4 regions of the Janthinobacterium pasteuri genome follow, and region 2 is predicted to be linked to each of the others. Evidence: predicted binding sites of a transcription regulator. Region 2 holds the regulator's gene; each other region holds the start of a gene.
The links. Region 2 encodes FNR, which switches genes on or off when oxygen is low (the NO sensors DNR and NnrR bind a similar motif). Its sites were predicted from a motif close to TTGATNNNNATCAA; they were not measured.

Region 1 (5,423 bases), on a different contig from region 2:
TTTGCTGATCAAGATCGCGCCGGCCGTTGCCAAGGCGGCCGAGGAATCGGGCGTCGCCACGCGTCCGATCAAGGATCTGCAAGCGTACGCGGACAGCCTGCAACAATTCGTCTACCGCAGCGGCACCTTCATGAAGCCGCTGTTCCTGATGGCCAAGTCCACGCCGGCCGAACTCAAACGCATCGTCTACGCCGAAGGCGAAGAAGAGCGCGTGCTGCGCGCCGTGCAAGTGGTGGTCGATGAAAAACTGGCGCGTCCTATCCTGGTCGGTCGTCCACCCGTGCTCGAAGCGCGCATCCAGAAGTTCGGCCTGCGTCTCAAGCAAGGTGTCGACTTCGACGTCATCAACCCGGACTTCGACGAGCGCTATCGCGATTACTGGAACACGTATTACGCCATGACCAGCCGCAAGGGCGTCACCGAGGAATACGCGAAGCTGGAAATGCGCCGCCGCCACACCCTGATCGGTTCGATGATGATCCACAAGGGCGACGCCGACGGCATGATCTGCGGCACTTTCGGCACCACCCAGCTGCACCTGAAATACATCGACCAGGTGCTGGGCAAGCGCGCCGGCAGCAATGTCTACGCGGCGATGAACGTCTTGATCATGCCGGAGCGCCAATTGGTAATGGTCGACACGCACGTCAATGAAAACCCGGATGCCGAGCAATTGGCCGAGATCACCATCATGGCCGCCGAAGAGATGACCCGTTTCGGTTTGTCGCCGCGCGCAGCGTTGCTGTCGCACTCGAACTTCGGTTCCAGCGACAGCGCTTCGGCGCAAAAGATGCGCGCCGCCCTGGCCATCATCAAGGAACGTGCGCCGGACCTGGAAATCGACGGCGAAATGCACGGCGATACGGCACTCGACAGCAAGCTGCGTCAAAAACTCATGCCGAATTCGGCACTGAAGAACGACGCCAACCTGCTCGTCATGCCGAATATCGAGTCGGCCAACATCGCCTACAACCTGGTGAAAACGGCTGCCGGCAACGGCATCGCCGTGGGTCCGATCCTGCTCGGCTGCGCCAAGCCCGTGCACATCCTGACGCCATCGGCCACCGTGCGCCGCATCGTCAACATGACGGCCCTGTGCGTGGTCGACGCCGTCGCCCAGCGTAAAGTCTAAGCGTTAGCTGCTCATGGAAAGCCACCCCATCCGTAAGGAGGGGTGGCTTTTTTACATTGGCGCCACGGGCAGGGCCGTGGCCGGATGGCGGCGCAGGTAATAGTGGCGGTATAACATGATTTCGCCCCACACCAGCAGCAGCGCTAGCAGCGCGAACAGGCCCAGTGTGATCTTGAGCGAGTTGAAATAGGCGCTGGCCTGCCGTTTGATGGCGTCGATGAAAATCATCGGCACTGACTTGTCGAGTTTGCTGAAGTCGGCCTGGCGCGCCACATCGGTGGTCAGGCGCACGGCCAGATCGGTGCCCAGCGTGGCCAGTTCGCTGGTCGCCTGGCCACGAAAGTTGGCGCCCTTGAGCGCTTCACCGAGCAGGCCGACCCTGGCGATCAGCTGTTCCTGCAGCACTTGCGTCAGCAGCACGCTGCCGCGGCGCAGAATGAATTCATTGATCCACCGCGCCTTGCTGCGTTCCCAGTAACTGCTGGATGTGGGGCGGTAATACATGCCTTGCACGAATGGCTCGAGCAGGCTGCGCACGCTGATGGGCTGGCCCGGGGCGATCAGCTTGACCTGCTGTTCCAGGTAGACGCGCAGCGCCGGCATCTGTGCCTCGAACACCGGCTGCAGGTCGCGCTCAAGGGCCTGGTTGACCACGCGGTGTACGCTGTGTACGGCGCCAAACCCGCCGCCGAGGAGCGGCAGCGCGACCAGTATCAACACATAGCTGAGTTTGGAGGCCACATGCCAGGTGGGCGGACGGCGCACCAGCAGGCATTTTCTGGCCAGCTGATAGCAGATGCCGACCGCCAGCACAAAGCCGATCACGCCATACAGCAGCATCCACGGCAGGACGGTCCACAGCAGATCGCTGCCAAACGGCGCCAGGGTGCTACCCCAATTGACTAGTTGTTGCTCCATCTACATTGCCTTGAAGTAAGTAATCAGGCAATTATAGCTATTTAACAAACAGACATGGCGCGCCTGACCTCAATGCGCCATCAGCACGGGTACCGTCATCTGGCGCAGCACGGTTTCCGTCACGCCGCCCAGCAGGATTTCGCGGAAGCGCGCGTGGCCGTAGCCGCCCATCACCAGCAGGCCGGCATGCACTTCGGCGGTCATGGCCAGCAGCGCCGCGCCGATGTCGCCCGTGGCGACGGCCGGCCGCACTTCGACGGGCACGCCATGGCGGCTCAGGTAGGCGGCGATGTCGGCGCCCGGATGGCGGGCCGGCTGCGCATGGCCGGCGGGCGGGTGCAGCAGGGCCAGCACCACCAGGCGCGCCCCGCACAGCAGGGGCAGGGCGTGGCCGATGGCGCGCGTCGCTTCCATGCTGCCATCCCAGGCCACCACGACGGTTTTGTCCACTTGCGTGTATTGTCCGCTGCGCGGCACGATCAGCACGGGACGGGCCGCGTTGAGCATCACGTAGGGCACCAGGTCGCTCATGGCGCCGGGCAGGGCTTCGCTGTCGTCGTGCTGGCTCAGCACCGTCAAGTCGCTGTAGCGGGCGCTGACGGCCATGCCGCCATCTTCATCGTCTTCGATCAGGCGTCGCTCGAGCGAGATGGCGCCGGCCTGGCGCGCCAGCGTTTCAAACTGGTCGAGCGCCCGTTCTGCCTGACCGTGGAGTGCTGAAATCTGCGCCGCCACAGCGCCGCCGCGCATGCCGCGATTGTTTTCCAGGGTAAAGCGCGACATGCCCGTCATCGCCGCGCCGATCAGGTGCGCCTGGTGCGCGTGCGCCAGCCGCGCCGCGATGGCGATGCGCTGCGGCGCATGGCGCGACAGGTCGGCGTGGACGAGGATGGATTTGTAAGCCATGTTGTCGCTCGGTAGTCAGGATGACAACAAGGCTAGAACGGCAATACGGGCAAGTCCAGCATTGCCGTGCCGGATGGCGGTTTTCTTATGCTGGGCTTGATGTGGGTCAAAAAGAGACACGCCATGGTCATTTGCAATGCTATTGCCAGAAAATGCCGGCCTACTTGATATGCATCAATATGCTCATCCCGTAGCAAGCGATAATGGTTGTGAACTCCTTGCCCTCCCAGTGGTCTGCATCGGCGTCGGCAGCATCGTGTCGGCACTTCTTTGTGTGACGCAACAACGCTGGCCGTGGCGGGAGTTCACTTCTCAGGTTGTCTTACCTTCCCGTATCCCTTTTTCCGCCAGCTGCCCAGTGCGACGTCTTACCTGGAGTCATGCTACATTCGCGTCCTGTTTTTCTGAAAGGATGACGATGCCTTTAGGTAACAATTTCTTGCAGCATAATCAGCAAGCCTGGGATGCCCAGGCTGCACGCAACTGTCCCTGGTCGCAGCCCGTCGACAGCGCCACCATCGCCGCGGCCCGCGCCGGGCAGTGGCAGATCCATCTGACACCCGGTCTCCTGCCGGCTGGCTGGCTGGGCGAGGTAAGCGGCAAGCGCATCCTGTGCCTGGCCGGTGCTGGCGGGCAACAGGCACCCGTGCTGGCCGCCGCCGGCGCGCATGTCACCGTCTTCGATTTGTCTGCGCAGCAACTGGCGCAAGACCGCATGGTGGCTGAGCGAGACGGCTTGCAGCTGGCCACGGTACAGGGCGACATGCGCGACCTGGCCTGTTTTGTCGACGCCAGCTTCGATGTCATTGTCCACCCCGTGTCGAACCAGTACGTGCCCGACATCGCCCCTGTGTGGCGCGAATGCGCGCGTGTGCTGGCCGATGGCGGCGTGCTGCTGAGCAGTTTCTTCAACCCGGCCGTATTCATCGGCGACCGCGACCCGCAATGGGCACAGCAGGGCTTGATACGGCCCCGTTTCGTGCTGCCGTACTCGGACCTGGAGGATATGGATGCCGATGCGCTGGAGGCGCGCATGGAGAAGGGCGAGGCGCTGGTCTTCGGTCATGGCCTGGGCAGCCAGATCGGCGGCCAGCTGATGGCGGGCTTCGTGCTGGCGGGTTACCACGAGGAAATGCATCCCCACCAGCGCTTTGAAATTGAAAAGTACCTGCCCAGCTTTATCGCCACGCGCGCCGTCAGGCTGGCGCGCGCGGCGTAAGTTTTAATTGTACGGCTGTAAGTCCAGCCACACGGCATACGACAGGCGCTTGCCATTCCACAGGCCGCCGCCGCGGATGACGGCGTCGCACGAGGTCAGCTGGCCCACCAGGTCCTGGCGGCCCAGGTTGCGGCGCAGGCGCAGGGCGTCGTTGTGCGACAGGTAGCCAACCAGCTGGCCATCGATGAAGACGGCGATGGCCTTGTCCTGGAACGGATTGGCATCGTCGCAGACGAGCAGGGCCAGGCATTTTTCTTCCGCGTTGCCCGGGCCATGCTCGCCGGCCAGTTTGGCGATGGCGGGCTGGTACATAGCTTCGTTTTCCACTTCCGACGCAAAGCGTCCCTCATCGTTCCAGTGGTGCGCCGGCGCGCCCGCAGGTATCGCCGGCACGTACTGGCGCACGGAGATGAGCGGCTTGTGCAGCGGTTTCACGGGCGTGCGGCCACTGAAGACGTAGTACAGCAGGGCGATGACGATCACGATGGCAAGCAGGTAAAGCATGGTATCTCTCTGATTTCTTTGGGGGGAATGGGCCAGGGGCGCGGGCGTGACGCGCGGCATTGCCGCTACTATAGCAAGTTCGCCGCCTGGTCCCGGGTAAATCTGCCCATGATCCGGCGCCGGCGCCGCAGCGTCAGCGGGTCGCTCAGCACGATGGGCGAGGCGCCCGTCAAGCCCGAATAATACTGGCCGTGCCGGCGCAGGACGATGGCATAGTCGCGCAGCGCGTGGCCCTGCGCCAGCATGCGCGCGTCGCAATCGACCTCGATGGCAAAGCGCAGCCGGTGCAGCTGCCACCACAGGGGCAGGTTCCACGGCATGAGTACGATCCAGGCATGCGCCATGGCCAGCAGCAGCGGATCGCGCCCGGCCAGCCGGCATTGCTCGTGCGCCAGCAGCAGCGCCTGTTGTCGGGGCGGAATCAGCGACAGCCAGACGGGCATCACGATGCGCGGCCGCAGCAGCCCTGCCACGCAGGGGCCAATGCCGCCGCTGAGGAGTACGGGCGTGCCCAGCAACGATGTTTTTTGCCAGCGGCGCTGGTGCGACAGCAGCCAGACGCTGCGCAGCGCCAACAGCAGCAACATGCCCACCGACAAGACAAACCAGCCCAGTTTCAGCTGCGACTGTGTCGCCGGCATGGCCGCCAGCACGCCGGGCAGCCATGCCAGCGGCAGCAGCACGGAGGCGGCGATGGCCGCCAGCCAAAGCCAGCGCGTCGTGCGCCCGCGCCGCTGCAGCGTG
Region 2 (5,423 bases):
TCGTGCCCAGGGTACCCACGGAACCGCGCACGCCGTGCAAGATGCGCGCCACGTCGCTGTGGCGGCCCGTTTGCAACGCTGCTTCGGCGTCGCGCACGGGCGTCATGCCCTTGTTCAGCGCATCTTCCACCATGCGCCGCAGCACGCCGCGGCCTTTCGCATCGCGTCCCATCACGCGCATCAGCGGCGCCATGGAAAATACTTCCTCATCGGCAACGGGTGCCGGCTCGGTCGTCTGCACTTGCGGGCGCTTGGGCAGGTGGCGCAGGATGACTTGCATCATCTCTTCCACCACCACGGGCTTGGCGATGAAATCGCTGATGCCGGCCGTCATGCAGCGCTCGCGCTCGGACGCCAGCACGCCGGCCGTCATGGCGATCACGGGCAGGCTCAGACGCAGTTCCGTGCGGATGATGTGGGTGGCGCTGAAACCGTCCATGACGGGCATCTGCATGTCCATCAGCACGATGTCGTAGCGCAGCGCCTCCGTGCGCAGCCGTTCCACGGCCTGCAAGCCGTCGCCCACCACGTCCAGGGTGGCGCCCATGTGCTCGAGGATGCCGCGCGCCACGGCCTGGTTCAAATGATTATCTTCCACCAGCAGGAAATGCACGCCGGCCAGTTCCGTGCCCAGCGGCTGGTGCAGCATGCGCTGCTCGCCGCCATCGTTCTTGGCGATCAACGCCTGGTGCAGGGCATCGAACAGGCTCGATCCCGTGATCGGCTTCATCAGCACGACATCGGCCTCGGCGGCGCTGGAGATTTCCTCCAGGTGGTTGCGCGCGAAAGCATTGACCATCACCACGATGGGCTGGCGCTGGCCGGTGGCCGCCTGGCGGATGGCCTTGGCCGTGGCCAGGCCGTCCATGACGGGCATGTGCCAGTCGGCCAGCACCACGTCATACGGTTGCTGCTGCGCCAGGCGTTCGCGGTACAGTTCGATGGCGGCAAAGCCGGAGTCCACTTCGTCGGCCAGCCAGCCCCATGCCTCGATCAGCTTGACGATCAGTTCGCGCGTGGTGCGGTTATCGTCGGCCACCAGCAGGCGCAGCTGGCCCAGGGCGGGCGTGCGCCGCGTTTCGGCCGGCTGCGCCAGCATGTCGAACGGCACGCTGAACCAGAAGCGGCTGCCCTTGCCTTCGCTGCTGGCGACGGCGATGTCGCCGCCCATCATGTGGATCAGCTGCTTGCTGATGGCCAGGCCCAGGCCCGTGCCGCCGAAGCGCCGCGTGATGCTCTGGTCACCCTGTGAAAACGCGGCAAACAGCTGCTGTTGCTGCAACTCCGTCATGCCGATGCCCGTGTCGCGCACTTCGAAGCGCAGCCAGGCGCGGCCTTGTTGGCGTTCGGCCAGGCTGACGGCCACCACCACTTCGCCGCTCTCGGTGAACTTGATGGCATTGCCGGCCAGGTTGACGAGGATTTGCTGCAGGCGCTGGGCGTCGCCCACCAGGCGCCGCGGTACGTCGGGCTCGACGGCGATGGCCAGTTCCAGCTCCTTTTCGCCCGCATTCATGGTCATCGTCGTGGCCAGGGTATTCATCACTTCATCGAGGTCGAACTCGACGGGCGACAATTCCATGCGGCGCGCTTCGATCTTCGAATAATCGAGCACGTCGTTGAGGATGCCCAGCAGTGACTGGCCCGCCACGCGCACCATGGTCAGATACTTGCGCTGTTCCGTGTCGAGCCTGGTATTGCCCAGCAAGTACACCATGCCCAGCACGGCATTGAGCGGCGTGCGGATTTCATGGCTCATGTTGGCCACGAAGTCGCTCTTTGCGCGGTTGGCCGCCTCGGCCCGGTCGCGCTCCAGTTCCAGTTCCGCCGCGCGCGATTCGAGTTCCTGCTGAAGGCGGTCGCGTTCGCTCATCAGGCCGTTGAACGCTTCCGTCAGTTCGCCGATCTCGTCGCGCTGCTGCACTGGCACGGGGGTGAAGCGGCTGCCGCTGGTGCGCAGGGCCAGCAGGGTGTCGCGCAGGCGCACCAGCGGCGACAGCAGGCGCACGGTGACCCAGCCCAGCACGGCTGCGGCCAGCAGCGACGCGAGGATGCTCCATAGCACCAGCCGGTACAGCACGCCATCGAAGGGTTCGAAGGCGTCCTCGATGGGTAGCGAGGCGGCCAGCAGCCAGTTCACCGATTTCAGGCGCTTGAAGCTGTTGACGGCCGTGATGCCGCGGCTATTGGTGCTGACCATGCTGCCTTCGCCATCGTCCTTCAGCATCTCGGTGGTCGTCAGGTTGGCGTTCGGCTGGCGCGGCTGCAGCAAACGGCTGGTATCGGGGTGCAGCACGTAGCGCGGCACGGCGCCGCGCGTGAGGATGAAGAAATAGCCGCTCTTGCCGATCTTTTCCGAGCGCAGGCGCCCCAGCAGGTTGTCCTTGTACAGGCGCAGCACGCCGATCACCACGCCGGCCACCTGGCCATCGGCGGTGAGCACGGGCGCCACCATCTGTACGATGGGCATGCCGCTCACTTTGCCCAGCATCGGCTCGGTGATCATGGGCTGGCGTGTGCGCAGGACGGTCTGGAAATACTCGCGCTCGGCAACGTTGATGCCGGCGCGGCCTGTGACCAGCGGCATGTCGGCCACGATGGCGCCTTGCGCATCGAGCACCAGCACGTCGTCGAACAGCACCAGCATCGAGCGGCGCGCATAGTATTCGCGCAGCTTGGCGGGTTGGGCGATCAATTCCGGCGGCTGCTGCCTGGCCGTCAGGGTGACGATTTGCAGCAGCATGCCCAGCTTGTCGTCGAGCTCGGCTGCGGTGCGGGTGATCAGGGCAGATTGCTGGCTCAGCAGTACTCGGGTGAAGTCGGCGCGCATGTGCTGCACCTGGATCATGGTGACCAGCGCGATCATGGCGATCGAGGTCAGGCTGGTGGCCAGCGCGACTTTTGCTTTGATGCCGAGAGGCTTCATGATTTCCTTTTCAGTACCGGGCGGCACAGGCGGCAGATAATGCTGTCAGGAATTTTCCTATCAATACATCAACTTGGCAAGCGGTGCCGCGCAAATTGCGCTCGCCGCAAGGGCTTTTGACGATGTTGCCATATATTTAAAGTCAGAAAGTCGTTTATTCAGCGCAATTGCGGTGAAATTGGCACACGGCCACCGTGTATGCAGTAAACTCGGTATTGCATTTTCTAAAAGGTACCAACATGACCGAAGCGCTACTCACTCCCACCTTGCCCACAGTGAACGTGGAAGCGTTGCGTGCGCGATGCTCGACCTGCAGCATGCATCAATTGTGCCTGCCGATGGGCCTCGATGTGGGCGACATGGACAGACTGGACCAGATCATCGGCCGCCGCCGTAAGATCGTGCGCGGCGCCTCGCTGTTCCGCATCGGCGACTCGTTCCAGAACCTGTACGCGATCCGCCTGGGCCACTTCAAGACGTACCAGATCAATCCGGGCGGCGAAGAGCAGGTGACGGGTTTCCAGATGGCGGGCGAACTATTGGGCATGGACGCCATCAGCGCCGATCGCCACCACTGTAATGCGGTGGCGCTGGAAGATAGCGAAGTGTGTGAAATCCCGTTTTCCAGCCTGGAACAATTGCTGGGCAGTATGCCTACCCTGCTGCGCCATTTCCACCGCATGATGAGCCAGGAAATCACGCGCGAGCAAAGCGTCATGCTGTTGCTGGGCAATATGCAGGCGACGCAGCGCTTTGCCGCCTTTATCGTCAACCTGGCCTCGCGCTATGAGGCGCGCGGCTATTCGGGCAGCAATTTCCAGCTGCGCATGTCGCGCGAGGAAATCGGCAACTACCTGGGCCTGACCATCGAAAGCGTCAGCCGCCTGCTGTCCAAATTCAAGAAGGAAGGCTGGCTGCGCGTGTCGAATCGCGAGATCGAGATCCTGCAGCCGGCCAAGTTGAAGGCCATTACGGCCGGTACGGACGTCTGCAAGTAAGTCTTACAGTTCTTCATCGGCATGCAGCGCGATGCTGCGCTGCAGTGGCCAGGTCCAGATGCCGGACAGGCGCCATTCGCGTTTGTCGTTTTCCACCAGCACTTGCCAGCGGCTGCGCTCGAGCATCGGCAGCGCTACCGAGAAGTTGCCGGCCGCATCGGGCTGCACCAGCAGTTTGATATCCTTTTCCGGCAGGGTCGCATGCGCCAGGTGCAGCTGCAGCGGACCCTGGTAAGCCTTGCCGAAGCTGTGCACGGAACCACTGAGGCGTGCTGACGCCACGTCATAGGACAGGCTGGTATCCATCGCCAGGTCGCTGGCGATCGTGTCGCGCCGCAAGTCCTGATTGATCGCCTTGCCCTGCTTGTAATAATCACCCACCACCAGCGCATCGGGCTGCGTAAACGCGATATACGCCATGCAGCTGCCGACCACCACGGACAGGCCGGGACCGATCATCAGCAGCCAAGGCCAGCGATGCTTGTACCACGGGGCAACGGGTGCTTGCAGCTTGAGACTGTCGGACATTTTGTTCTCCTTGGGGTCAGACCCTTTGGGTCTGACCCCAGCTTTTGCTTCTGGGTTGAAAATAAAGTAAAGCTAACGCATGTTTGATGCTACCCCTACGGCGAAATACCGGGGTCGGACCCAGAGGGTCCGACCCCGAATCAATATCACCGCGGCACGATGAATACCGCGCTTTCACGCACATGCAGCGATGGGTCGTCCAGCGAGTGCAATTCGATCGCAATCTTGTTCGAGCCCTTCTCGCCCACGCCGTGCGGCACGCGCAGGCGGATCGGCCAGCCCAGCGTTTCCGTCGGCTGCAAGGTCACTTCTTCGCGCGTCAGCAAGGTCAGGCCCGGCAAGCCGGAAGCGCTGATTTTAAAATGCTGGGTTTGCTCCGAGGTGTTCATGATCTGCAAGCGGTAAACGTTTTCAATCATGCCGTCTTCCACTTCGCGTCCCATCGAACCGCGGTCGCGGATCACGTCCATTTTCAGGGGCGTGCGCAGGGCCAGCGAAGTACACACGGCGATGATGATCAGGGCCAGGATGGAGGTGTAGATCAGCACGCGCGGGCGCATGGCGCGCTGGCGGATCTGCTTCGAACTGAAGTTGTTTTCCATCGCATGGTCGGTACTGTAGCGTACCAGTCCCCGCGGCCGGTCGACCTTGTCCATCACGCTGTTGCAGGCGTCGACGCAGGCGGCGCAGCCGATGCATTCATACTGCAGGCCGTTGCGGATATCGATGCCGGTCGGACACACCTGCACGCACAGGGTGCAGTCGATGCAGTCGCCCAGCTTGTCGTTGTTGCCGGCCTTCTTGCTCATCGCGCCACGCGGTTCGCCGCGCTTCGCATCGTAGGTGATGATCAGGGTGTCCTGGTCGAACATGGCGCTCTGGAAGCGCGCGTAGGGGCACATGTATTTGCACACCTGCTCGCGCAGCCAGCCCGCGTTGCCGTAGGTTGCCAGGCTGTAGAACAAGACCCA
Region 3 (5,423 bases), on a different contig from region 2:
CCAGTTCCAGGTGCACGCGGCCCAGCGCCGTCAGCTTCTTGAATGGCAGCAGGATCAGGTCGCAGTCGGACAGGGCCACCGCTTCCGAGGAGTAATGGCGCGAGTGGATGCCATCGACGCCCAGCATGTCGCCCTTCATGGGAAAGCTGAGTACCTGCTCATTGCCGAACTCGTCGATGAGCACGGTTTTCAGGAAGCCCGAATTGACGATATACAGGGTGTCGAAGGGCTGGCCGATGGTGTGCACGCGCTGGCCCGTCTTGAATTGCACGTGCTGGAACAGCAGTTCGTCGGCGGCGATGGTGCAGGCGCTGGAGATATGCAGCAGGTCGCACACCTCCTTCAGGTTCGACCAGAGCCGACCTTGGCGCTGGCGCCCCGCTTCCATTGTAGAGGACGGGGGCAGTGATGGAGCGGCAGCGCGGGTTTCAGGCGTTTGCGTGGACAGCATGTTCATCTCCTGGTAACAGGTAGTTCAGAGTTGAATGACAAGGTGCACAGGGCGGCGGGCAGGGAAAGGGCGGCGCGCGTCCAGGCGTGTGAATCTCGATTCGCTGAAGACTTGCTGTGTGATGAAGTAACTTCCCAGCAACTTGATGACTGGTTTCAGTATGCCAACAACCGTATGCAATTAATATCAGCAGTGGCTGAATATGGCAGTAGGAGCTGTGGCAATTGATGTAGGATTGTTCCTACGCGCTGGCGCGCACGGTCAGGTCTTGAAGGGGGACAGCAGGCGGTGCGCCACGGCTTACTGGACCATTTCCGACAGCGAACTCATGCCCATCTTTTGCATGATGCGCGTCTTGTGTGTACTCACCGTCTTCACGCTCAGGTGCAGATTGTTGGCGATTTCCGTGATCGACTTGCCCGCCACCAGCAGGGAAAAGACTTCGAACTCGCGGTCCGAAAGCTGTTTGTGCAGCAAGCTTTCATTCGGCATCATGATGTTGAGCACGAGCTGTTCTGCCACCTCGGCGCTGATGTAGGGGCGCCCCGACGCCACCTTGTGGATGGCGCCCACCAGCTGGGTGCCCGCGCTTTCCTTGGTCAGATAGCCTTGCGCGCCGGCGCGGATGGCGCGCACCGCATATTGCTCTTCCTCGTGCATGGTGAGGATCAGGATGGCCAGCTTGGGCGCCTCGCTGCGGATTTGCCGGATCAGGTCGACGCCGCTGCGGCCCGGCATCGACAGGTCGAGCAGCAACAGGTCGAAGCCGCCCTGGCGTATGTGGTTGAGTACCTCAAAGCCGTCGATGGCTTCGCCCACGATGTCGATGTCCGGCGCGCCGTCAAGGATGCGCTTCAATCCTTCTCGCATGATGGTGTGGTCGTCGGCAATCACAATACGTATCATAGGCGCGCAATCTGGAAGCGTGTAATTGGCCCTGGCCGTTTAGTTGCGGCCGGCCTGGTGTTAAAAAACAAGAAACGTTGTCATTTTAATCGAAATGGCCGCAGTTTTGCCTTTTACCCAATCTGTTACCCAATCTTTTACCCAATATATGGGCTGCGGCGGCCTGCGTGGCCATCTTACCTCTTACTTGGATGGGGGTTCCTTGATCAGCCTATGTACGAGCACTGGCAATGTCGAGTGCGACAGCACTTTGTTGGTCACGCTGCCGAGCAGCAATTGCCCCCAGCCGCTGCGTCCATGCGAACCCATGAAAATCAGGTCGCATTGCTGCAATTGCGCCACTTCCACAATTTTCAGGGCGGGGCTGTCGGAAAAGGCGGTCAGGCCCGTCGCTTCCAGGCCCCGCTTGGCGGCCGCGTCGAGGATGGGCTGCCAGTGGTCGGCACCCGCCTTGCGCATGGCGATGCGGTATTCCTCCTCGCTGGGATAGCTTGGTGGAATGATTTCGATGTACACCGGATACTGGTATTCGGGCGCAACGTACACGGCAAGGATGTCGGCTTGCATCTGTTCGGCAAAGGCAACGCCGGCACAGGCCGTCAGGTTGGAGACGGTGGAGCCGTCCGTAGCGATCAGAATTTTCTTATACATGGCAGGTCCTTTGGCGGTGGCTCAGCGCGCGCAACGCCCCTTATTGTAGGCGCGACGGCAGCATGGTATTCATGTAAAGACTTGATAATTATCAATACTATTGCACCTTCAGTATAGGCAACATTGGTAGAAAGATCGTGTTTTAGCCGCAACGATATTCTTGGCGCACCGTTGCGCAGGCGCCCGCGAGCAGGATTTCTTGTGCGGCGCGTGGTCTTGCAGGCACGCCAATGGTAGTATTTCAAAATACAACGGCTGGAACACTTATTTCCTGACGGAAAAGCTCTTATGGACCAGCTTTACACCAGGAAGCGCGTTTTGAGATTTACCAACAGGGCGGCGCCCTGCTACACTCGCACCATCGCAGCGGTATTGCCTCAAATCATCTTAATCGAGAAATTGTGGGTATCAGTCTGTAAAACGCACAGTTCAGGCGGAATTTTGACAAATTATGGAGAAGCAGGGATATGACCAACGCCGCTGATGATTTCGATGCATTATTCGATGAAGTATCTGCGCAAAGTGCGGCCGCTCCCAAGCCCGCGCCTGCCGCAGCGCCCGCAGCCGTGATCGCGGACGACGATTTTGACGCGCTGTTCGACTCGGTGTCGGCCAGCGCCGCCGTGCCGGCAGCGGCAGCGGAAGCGCCAGTCGCCGCCGCACCGGAAGCGCCCCCGGCAGCTGCCGCAGGCGTGCCTGACGAAGCGGCCGATCCGGTTGACCAGTCCGACAAGCCGATGTTCGAACGCCTGGGTGGCATCGTGCGCTTGCTGCACGATTCGCTGCGCGAACTGGGCTACGACAAGGCATTGACGGAAGCGTCGTCGCAGATCGTCGATGCCCAGGACCGCCTGGAATATGTCGCCACGCTGACGGAACAGGCTGCCAACAAGGTCCTGAATACGCTCGACGAAGGCATGCCGGCGCAAGATGTGCTGTCGAAGAAAGCCAAGGACATGGACAGCCGCTGGACGGCGCTGTTCGATGGCAAGCTGAGCCTGGAAGAATTCAAGGCCCTGGCCGGCGACTCGCGCCAGTTCGCGCAAGCCGTTGCCGAGGCAACGGAAGCGGAAAAAGCGCGCTTGCTGGAAATCATGATGGCGCAGGACTTCCAGGACATCACGGGCCAGCTGATCAAAAAAGTGGTCAACATCACCAAGACGGTGGAGCACGAACTTGCCCAGCTGCTGCGCGACAACGCGCCGGCCGAGGTGCGCGAAAAACTGGCGCAAAAGCCGGTGCCGCTGATGCAGGGCCCGTCCGTGCCGTCGGTGGCGCTGGACCAGGATAATGTAGACGACCTTCTTGCGGATTTGGGATTCTAATGGACGATATGCTCAAGGATTTCGTCGTTGAGGCGATGGATCTTGCGGTTAATGTTGAAGAGCACTTATTGCGCCTCGAGCGTGATCCTGACAACAAGGAAACACTGAATGCCGTGTTTCGTTCCTTCCACACCATCAAGGGTGGCGCCGGTTTCATGGGCTTGCCCGCGCTGGTGGCGGCCTGCCATCTGACGGAAAATCTGTTCGACGCCTTGCGCACGGGCGCCGCGCCGGTGACCCCGATCGCCATCGAGGCGGCGCTGCAAGCATCCGGTTTCGTGGCCGACCAGCTGACGGAACTGGCCAATGGTGCCGCGCCGGAAAGCTTGCCAGCCATGCCGGAAGAGCTGGAACACATCCTCACGAACGCCATCGAAGGCAAGGGCATGGACGCACACGCGCCTGCCGCCGCCGTGGTGGCGGAAGCCGCCGTGGTCGTTGCCGAGGTCGCCGCAGTTGTGGTGGCCGCGCCTGCCGCCGTTGCCACCGCCAGCGCCGATGGCCTGGACTGGGAAGGCATGTATAACACCGTCGTGCCCGAGGCTAGCCGGCTCGCTGCCGCACCAGTGTCCGCCATCGCTGCTGCTCCTGCCGCCGTGGTCGCGGCGCCGGCCGCTGCCGCCAAGCCGGCCGGCAAGGCATGGGATGGCGTGGACCGCCGTGAAGAGCGGCCGGAAGTGCGCCATGCCGCGCCCGTCAAGGAAGATAGCATCCGTGTCGACGCCGTCAAGCTCGACGCGCTGCTGGAAGTGGCCGGCGAGTCGGTGCAGGCTGCCAACCAGGCAGCCGTGCTGCTCGAACGCTTGCTGCAATTCAAATTCGAAGGCCAGGCCGCTACCCTGATGGCGACCCTGGCGGAAACCCTGGAACGCGCTTCACGCTACTCGACCGAACTGCAGCGTGCCACGCTGGCCACGCGCATGCAGCCCGTGGGTCGACTGTTCCAGAAATTCCCGCGCCTGGTGCGTGAACTGGCGAAGGATCTGGGCAAGGATGTCGAGCTCACTATCGAAGGCGCGGAGACGGAAGTCGACCGCGTGGTGGTCGACAGCCTGTACGATCCGCTCGTGCACATGCTGCGCAATTCGCTCGACCATGGCGTCGAATCGCCGGAAGCGCGCCTGGCTGCCGGCAAGCCCGCCAAGTCGTATATTTCGCTGAAGGCCTGGCAGGAAGCCAACAGTGTCATGATCGTGCTGCAGGATGATGGCAAGGGCATGGACCCAGCCTTCCTGCGTAGCAAGGCCCAGCAAAAGGGCTTGATCAGCGAAAACGCGCAATTGAGCAACGATGAATGCTTCCAGCTGGTGTTCCTGCCGGGCTTCTCGACCAAGGAAGTGGCCTCCAGCGTCTCCGGACGCGGCGTAGGCATGGACGTGGTCAAGACGGCCGTGGAGAAAAACCGCGGCGCCATCCACATCGAGTCGTCCCTGGGCAAGGGCACCAAGTTTGCCATCCGCCTGCCGATCGAGCTGTCCATCGTGCCGACCATGCTCGTGTCGACGTCGGGCGCCGCGCTGGCGCTGCCGATGGCGGTGGTGCAGCGCGTCGTCGAATTGCCGGAAACCTTCATGGAAGTGGGTGGCGCGCCCGTGCTGAAAGACCAGGGCCGTCCATTGCCCGTACGTTCGCTGGCCGGCGCCCTGGGCTACGAATCGTGCAGCGAGCGCGTGGGCATTGTTGTCGCTGCGCCACAGCCGTACATTCTCGCCGTGGCAGCCGTCGATGGGACGGCCGACCTGGTGATCAAGCCGATGACGGCCATCACCGTGGAAGGCATCACCGGTACTGCCCGTTCGGCCGAAGGCGAGCTGGTGCTGGTCGTGGGGCTGTCGTTCCTGATGGACGGGTGTCGAGGTAGCGTGCGGCTGGCAGCCTGACGTAACTATCGCTGAGTCTTTGGAAAGCCCGCTGTCTGTAGCGGGCTTTTTTCATTGTGCAGTCAAGCGCCGCCGGGGCGTAAACTACCGCCTTCGAGCCAGCGCTGCACGCGCACGATTTCCTGGGCGCGTTGCGCCTCGTCCTTCGGTGGCGGCAGATAGATGTCGGGCATGATGCCATCCAGGTCGACCTGCAGTTGCGGCAGACGG
Region 4 (5,423 bases), on a different contig from region 2:
TTCTGCAACTTCAACATCGACGATTACGCCGAAGTGCAAAGTGCAGGCAAGGACGCCAACATCCTGTCGCGCGCCACGTTCGAAATCAGCCAGGACATCACCGCCTTTGCCGAAGCCGGCTATAGCCGTTCCGAGCGCACCTATCTGCGCGTGCCGACGGCCTTCCGCAGTACGGCTTCGACCACCGTGTACCAGCTCAACGGCGCACCGCAGCAGTTCCAGATGATCTTGCCGGTAGGTCATCCTGACAATCCGTTCCCGACACAGCGCGCCGCTGTCGGTTACCGCGTCAGCGCCCCGGGCGGCGCCTCCAATCTGAACGAAAGCTATCGCTTGCTCGCTGGTGTGCGCGGCACGGCAGGCGAGTGGGATTGGGAAACGGCCGTGCTGTGGAACCGCGCCGAGCGCACGGAAACCACGAATGGCATGCTGTATCGCCCGACCCTGGAAAAGGTCATGACGCAGAACTGGACCCTGGCGCAAGTCAATGCCGATCCTAGCGTCACGCGCGACCTGGAAAACCGCGGCTTTGCCCAGGTAACGCAAGTCGATGCCAAGGCAAGTACCGCATTTGGCCAGCTGGCCGGCGGTCAGATTGGCGTGGCTTTCGGCGCTGAATTCCGTCAAGAAAAAATCGGCCTGACGCCAGACATGGCGACGCAGCGCGGCGACATCATCGGCCAGGCCAACTCGCTGGCCGACGGACAGCGCAATGTCAGCTCGACTTTCGTCGAAGTGCGCACGCCGTTTGCGAAATACTTTGAAATGGACTTTGCAGGCCGTTACGACAAATACCCCAACCTGAAGGGCAATTTCGTGCCGAAAGTCGGCGCCAAGTGGACCATCAGCGACCGCGTAGCCGTCCGCAGCACCTATGCCGAAGGCTTCCGCGCGCCAGCGCTGACTCAGGTTTCGCCTGGCGGCGTACAATCTTTCACCAACGTGGTTGACCCGCTGCGCTGCCCGGATGGCGTCCATCCGGCCACCGGTGCCGATACCAGCGATTGCAAAAAAGGTATTTCCAGCCTGTCCTCGGCCACCCCTGATCTGCGCCCTGAAACATCGAAGAGCTACTCGCTGGGCCTGATCCTGGCACCGACCAAGGACATCGACGTACTGGTCGATTACTACCGCATCAAGAAAGTGGATGAAACCGCTTTGTTCAGCGCGCAGTACATGGTTGATCGTCAAGACCGCTATAAAGGCAGCGTGGTACGCGACAGTAATCCGGCAAATCTGGTGACCGATGCCAATGGCAACGTGGTGCCTAACTCTGGCCCGATTTCCCAGGTCAACCGTTCGTATGTGAACCAGGGCAGCACCGAAGTGCAGGGTATTGATTTCGAGGTGGCGTATCGCAAGTCGCTGGGCGATCTGGGCCGTCTGACAGCCAACCTGAACTGGAGCTATCTGTTGAGCTTCAAGCGCGCCGAGCGTCCGGGTGAAGTAGCAACCGACACCTCCGGTGCGAATGGCGGCCTGTCCGACTATGCCACCTCGGTCGGCGACAATCCAAAGAACCGCGGCAACCTGTCCGTCAACTGGACCCGTGGCGACCACTCGGTGACGACGTCGGTAGATTTCGTGGGTCCCGTATCGTTGCTGCGCCGTAGCGACAACAATGTGGTCTACGAGACGCCATACTGCCAGTACGGCGTGGGACAACCCAAGTCGGCATATGGGCTGGGCGGCTTGCCGAAGTACAGCAACTACATCAGCAGCTGCGACGTGAAAAGCTGGACGACGACCAATATGTCGTACTCCTACACGGGCTTCAAGGATTTGACCCTGTCGTTCAATATCAAGAACCTGTTTGATATCAAGGCGCCATACGATCCACGTTACCCAGTGGAAGGCTTCAATCCACAGTTGCACAATGGTCAAGGCCGCTACTTCCGCATTAGCGCCAACTACCACTTCATGTAATCTCCTGCTGCCGGCGTGATCGTGCGCCGATAGCCAAGGGCTGAGTTCTGTCTTGCACAGGGCTCAGCCCTTTTTAGTTTCAGATGGAGAATATCGGTGCTCAAGCCATACACTGAGCTCGCCCCCGGCACGTCCAGTACGCAAGGCGCTTGGCGCATAGCCGATACGCCGATTGCAGTACTTCACGGAGGCAATCGAAGAGTGGACGGTTTCAACCGTTGACAAGCAGTTTGCTGCCAGATCACAGCCGACTCAAGGCTTTTTCTTGTCTTCCTCCCTGTCGGCAGCCGCCAGCCCCCAGTCATTCCAGCCTTCGCCAAACAGCTCAATCGGATGCTGCGTGCGCTCGGAACCATTCCCGCAGCGCATGGCGTCCGGCGGACAATACTTGTCGCAACCCCAGCAGATGCGTTCGGGGTTCTTGGGGCTTAAGGGAAAAGGCTTGGCCATGGCGTGGTCGACGGAGTCGGTTGATATCTTCCTGTTGACTCTAGGTCTTGCGCGGGCGAGGGTCAAACGAATTCGCGTGAGGAGTTCACTTAGGTCAAGCTTGCGAAGATGGCACGGGGTGCCAACTTGAAGAAGTAACTTCATCCCCATCGACATTGTTCGCCCATCGCAAGGTTGGCGTTGGCGGCAGCTTGCACATGACGGTCAAGCAAGAGACCTGCGGGTACCATCCAGAGGATGGCATTATTTCCTTTCATAACTGCTCACGGCATCATTTGCCTCACTTTTAATGACCGTCATTCTCTTGGTGTTGCCGCTGTATTTCATCTCGAGAATTCTCAGTTGATTTTTCGCCGCCTTGCAGGATTTATGTATGTTGTTCAGAGTGTCATCCTGTTATCCAGCAGAAACAGGCGCTTCCAGCACGGTCCGCGCGACATTGATACCGCCATCGGATGCCGGCTGTGCCTTGAGCTCGTCGAGTGCATACACCATCGTCACCATGGCGCCGCTTGATATCCTGCATGTGGTGCGCGTAGATGCTCTCATCGACGGTTGAGCTGATACCAACGGCCACATGGCCGGCATGTCCATACGGTTATTCAAGCGCCTCCAATCTGTTAAAATAGTTGGAAATTTTAATGATTAGATCATGAATAACCTGAATTTTTCAAATACAAGGAATGTGCTTAGCCAATGAAAGCCATTATATTCTGCACCAGCTATATAAAAGATGCCCCGTCATGGGAAAGTCGGTATCAACGGTGGCTCGATTATTACGAAAACATACCAATCAATGCAATAAAAAAAATAATGATTGATGATGGTTCCCCGTATCTTCCACCTGCTGAAATTATCAATACACTTTCCGATAAAGCTCCGCTGGCTTCAAATACCGACACAAATCTCATCATTCACTTCGACAACAATCTCGGACGACAAAGCGGAGCTGACTACCCAGGTTGGTGGCGGAGTTTCCTCCACTCCATTCATGTAGCAAATGAATTAGGTGTTGATAAAATCATCCATATCGAGTCGGATGCCTATATTTTGACGCCTCGCCTGGTAAATTTCATCAATGAAATAGAATCAGGCTGGAACGTCCTATGGTCTCCACGCTATCGTTTTCCAGAGACTGCCATTCAAGTCATCTGCAGAGATCAATTTGGAATTTTTGAAAAACTCAAAGACGACAATCCACGTTTTGCTTTCCCGGATATTGCGGAAAGATTACTTCCTTTCACGGCTGTACATCAGCAGTTCAAAGGGGACCGCTACAGCGATTTCACGAAAAACAGATGGATATTTCGTTCGCGAAAATTCAATAAAATTCCAATTTTTAAACGGGAATTTTTCTGGGAAACAATACCGCCGGATGCTGACTTTGTCACGCAAGGCATTAGCCGCCAACAATTCGTATTTAGACGGGATGAAGAAGCTTGACCTTGTCATCGCAGGGAACTCGCCAACTCGCCCATGCCAGGTAATGGCGCAATAAGCGGTTCCGTCATGCGGGCAGGGGCTGGCGCGTCGTGAGGCTTCGGCCGCGCCGTAGAAAAATATACTTGCTGGAAATGTGGAACCCGCTTTTAACTAATAAAGAGCAAACTTGGCAAGGATTGTAAATATGTTGCTATCGTCACGATTGAATAAACGCGGGTACGCCGCCCTTGTTAGCTCCTTTTTTCTTGTTGCGGGTGTCTCATCGGCACTCGCGACGACTCTTGACGAAGATCGGACACGAGGTGACATACATGGATTGTTTGAGATAAGGGATGCCGCTGTAAAGTTCATTGCAGCAGAGAATCTAAAAAATGGAACAAGATGGCAGGCCATGGAGCCGAACCGGAAGATTCTGGTTGCCAAATGCGCGATATCTTTGCATGTGAAATGGGTTCCGAAAAGTCAAGGCCTGTCTGGACCGAATGTTGCCGTCATTTGCGGCAAGACCGTAAAGCCCACGACACAAAAGAAATGGGAAGTCTTCGTACCAATCGATAAAGGCACGATGGCGCATTAATGATCACATCGGGGTCACAATCGATTCAATCCCCCCCGCGAGGGGCAGTCCGTTACCAAGAGCACCATGATTTTGCCACAAAAATCACCTGGCTAGTGTAACCGACCAACGGCAGATATAATAATGGATGAAAATTTTATTGATGCCAAAATATTATATGAAAACGAAAATATTATTCATCGCATCGCTAGGAATGCTATCACTCATTCAAGCATCTTCATCCTTCGCGGATAATATCAATGGAAAAAATCTCTATATACAGAGATGCTCCATGTGCCACGGAACAGATATCAAGGGAACAGGGCCATTGGCGAACAAGAGTAATCCTCCCACGCCTGACCTTACAACATCCGCCTTCAAAAAACGTCTAAAAGACTATCCGGGGGTTATTGTTTCATCAGTCATCCTTCGCCCAAATGGCGACTTGATTCCAAAAACTTTGCGAGAAAATGGCGTAAAAATATCACCATACGCATGGAGGGTTCAGGATTTTCGCGATTTAAATCAATACATGCGTGGTGTGATTTTAAAGGATCGATGATCTTCAGATCAGAGGGGCGGGCGCAGGGTCAGGCCTGCCATGTGTACACGAACTGATGCGTAGGTATCGGCCGACTATTCCTTACCATCATGGTAAGGTCATATCCAAACCGACCATTCTGACAACGACGAAGGTGACGATCCCCAAGGCCAGCAGCGATAGTACGAAGAGTGCGACCACCTTGCCGCTCGCGCGCAGCACCGCGCGATTCTGCTTCGCCTTATCCTTATCCTTCTTCCCTTGATCGTAATGCCACTTGATGGCGAAGAACATGCCCGTGCCGAGCACGAGAGCCTTGAACGTCACGAAGACTATTGGGGTCCAATCCATCATTTTGCGTATTTCCAGTCTATTACTTGACACTATCTATCGTGAGGAGCGCTACCTCAAAACGCTGCTTGCGCAGCTTCTGTTCAAACCATCCCTCAGGCATCCTGTTTGACTCTTTCATTATATCTGCCGATGAAATAACCATGGCATCGGGCG

Region 1: a site for FNR is predicted at 3,121-3,134, ahead of ACQ4WN_RS06955 (universal stress protein). Genes of this name have one in related genera too.
Region 3: a site for FNR is predicted at 2,090-2,103, ahead of ACQ4WN_RS19900 (universal stress protein). Genes of this name have one in related genera too.
Region 4: a site for FNR is predicted at 2,461-2,474, ahead of ACQ4WN_RS20350 (DUF3079 domain-containing protein). Genes of this name have one in related genera too.

The regions. Positions count from the first base shown of each region.
Region 1 covers NZ_JBNYXS010000004.1:270,208-275,630, forward strand. Annotated here, with positions in the region: gene ACQ4WN_RS06945 (NADP-dependent malic enzyme) at 1-1,132, shown strand, start outside; gene ACQ4WN_RS06950 (hypothetical protein) at 1,184-2,050, opposite strand; gene ACQ4WN_RS06955 (universal stress protein) at 2,120-2,956, opposite strand; gene ACQ4WN_RS06960 (class I SAM-dependent methyltransferase) at 3,369-4,175, shown strand; gene ACQ4WN_RS06965 (hypothetical protein) at 4,179-4,679, opposite strand; gene ACQ4WN_RS06970 (M56 family metallopeptidase) at 4,748-5,423, opposite strand, start outside.
Region 2 covers NZ_JBNYXS010000010.1:106,894-112,316, forward strand. Annotated here, with positions in the region: gene ACQ4WN_RS12615 (hybrid sensor histidine kinase/response regulator) at 1-2,926, opposite strand, end outside; gene fnr (fumarate/nitrate reduction transcriptional regulator Fnr) at 3,166-3,924, shown strand; gene ACQ4WN_RS12625 (FixH family protein) at 3,928-4,452, opposite strand; gene ccoG (cytochrome c oxidase accessory protein CcoG) at 4,599-5,423, opposite strand, start outside.
Region 3 covers NZ_JBNYXS010000021.1:81,212-86,634, forward strand. Annotated here, with positions in the region: gene ACQ4WN_RS19890 (Crp/Fnr family transcriptional regulator) at 1-388, opposite strand, end outside; gene ACQ4WN_RS19895 (response regulator) at 752-1,357, opposite strand; gene ACQ4WN_RS19900 (universal stress protein) at 1,541-2,008, opposite strand; gene ACQ4WN_RS19905 (protein phosphatase CheZ) at 2,476-3,333, shown strand; gene ACQ4WN_RS19910 (chemotaxis protein CheA) at 3,333-5,213, shown strand; gene ACQ4WN_RS19915 (S41 family peptidase) at 5,276-5,423, opposite strand, start outside.
Region 4 covers NZ_JBNYXS010000022.1:57,740-63,162, reverse strand. Annotated here, with positions in the region: gene ACQ4WN_RS20355 (TonB-dependent receptor) at 1-1,926, shown strand, start outside; gene ACQ4WN_RS20350 (DUF3079 domain-containing protein) at 2,179-2,376, opposite strand; gene ACQ4WN_RS26185 (immunity protein RhsI2 family protein) at 2,773-2,925, opposite strand; gene ACQ4WN_RS20345 (hypothetical protein) at 3,073-3,819, shown strand; gene ACQ4WN_RS20340 (hypothetical protein) at 4,004-4,396, shown strand; gene ACQ4WN_RS20335 (c-type cytochrome) at 4,554-4,937, shown strand; gene ACQ4WN_RS20330 (hypothetical protein) at 5,025-5,270, opposite strand.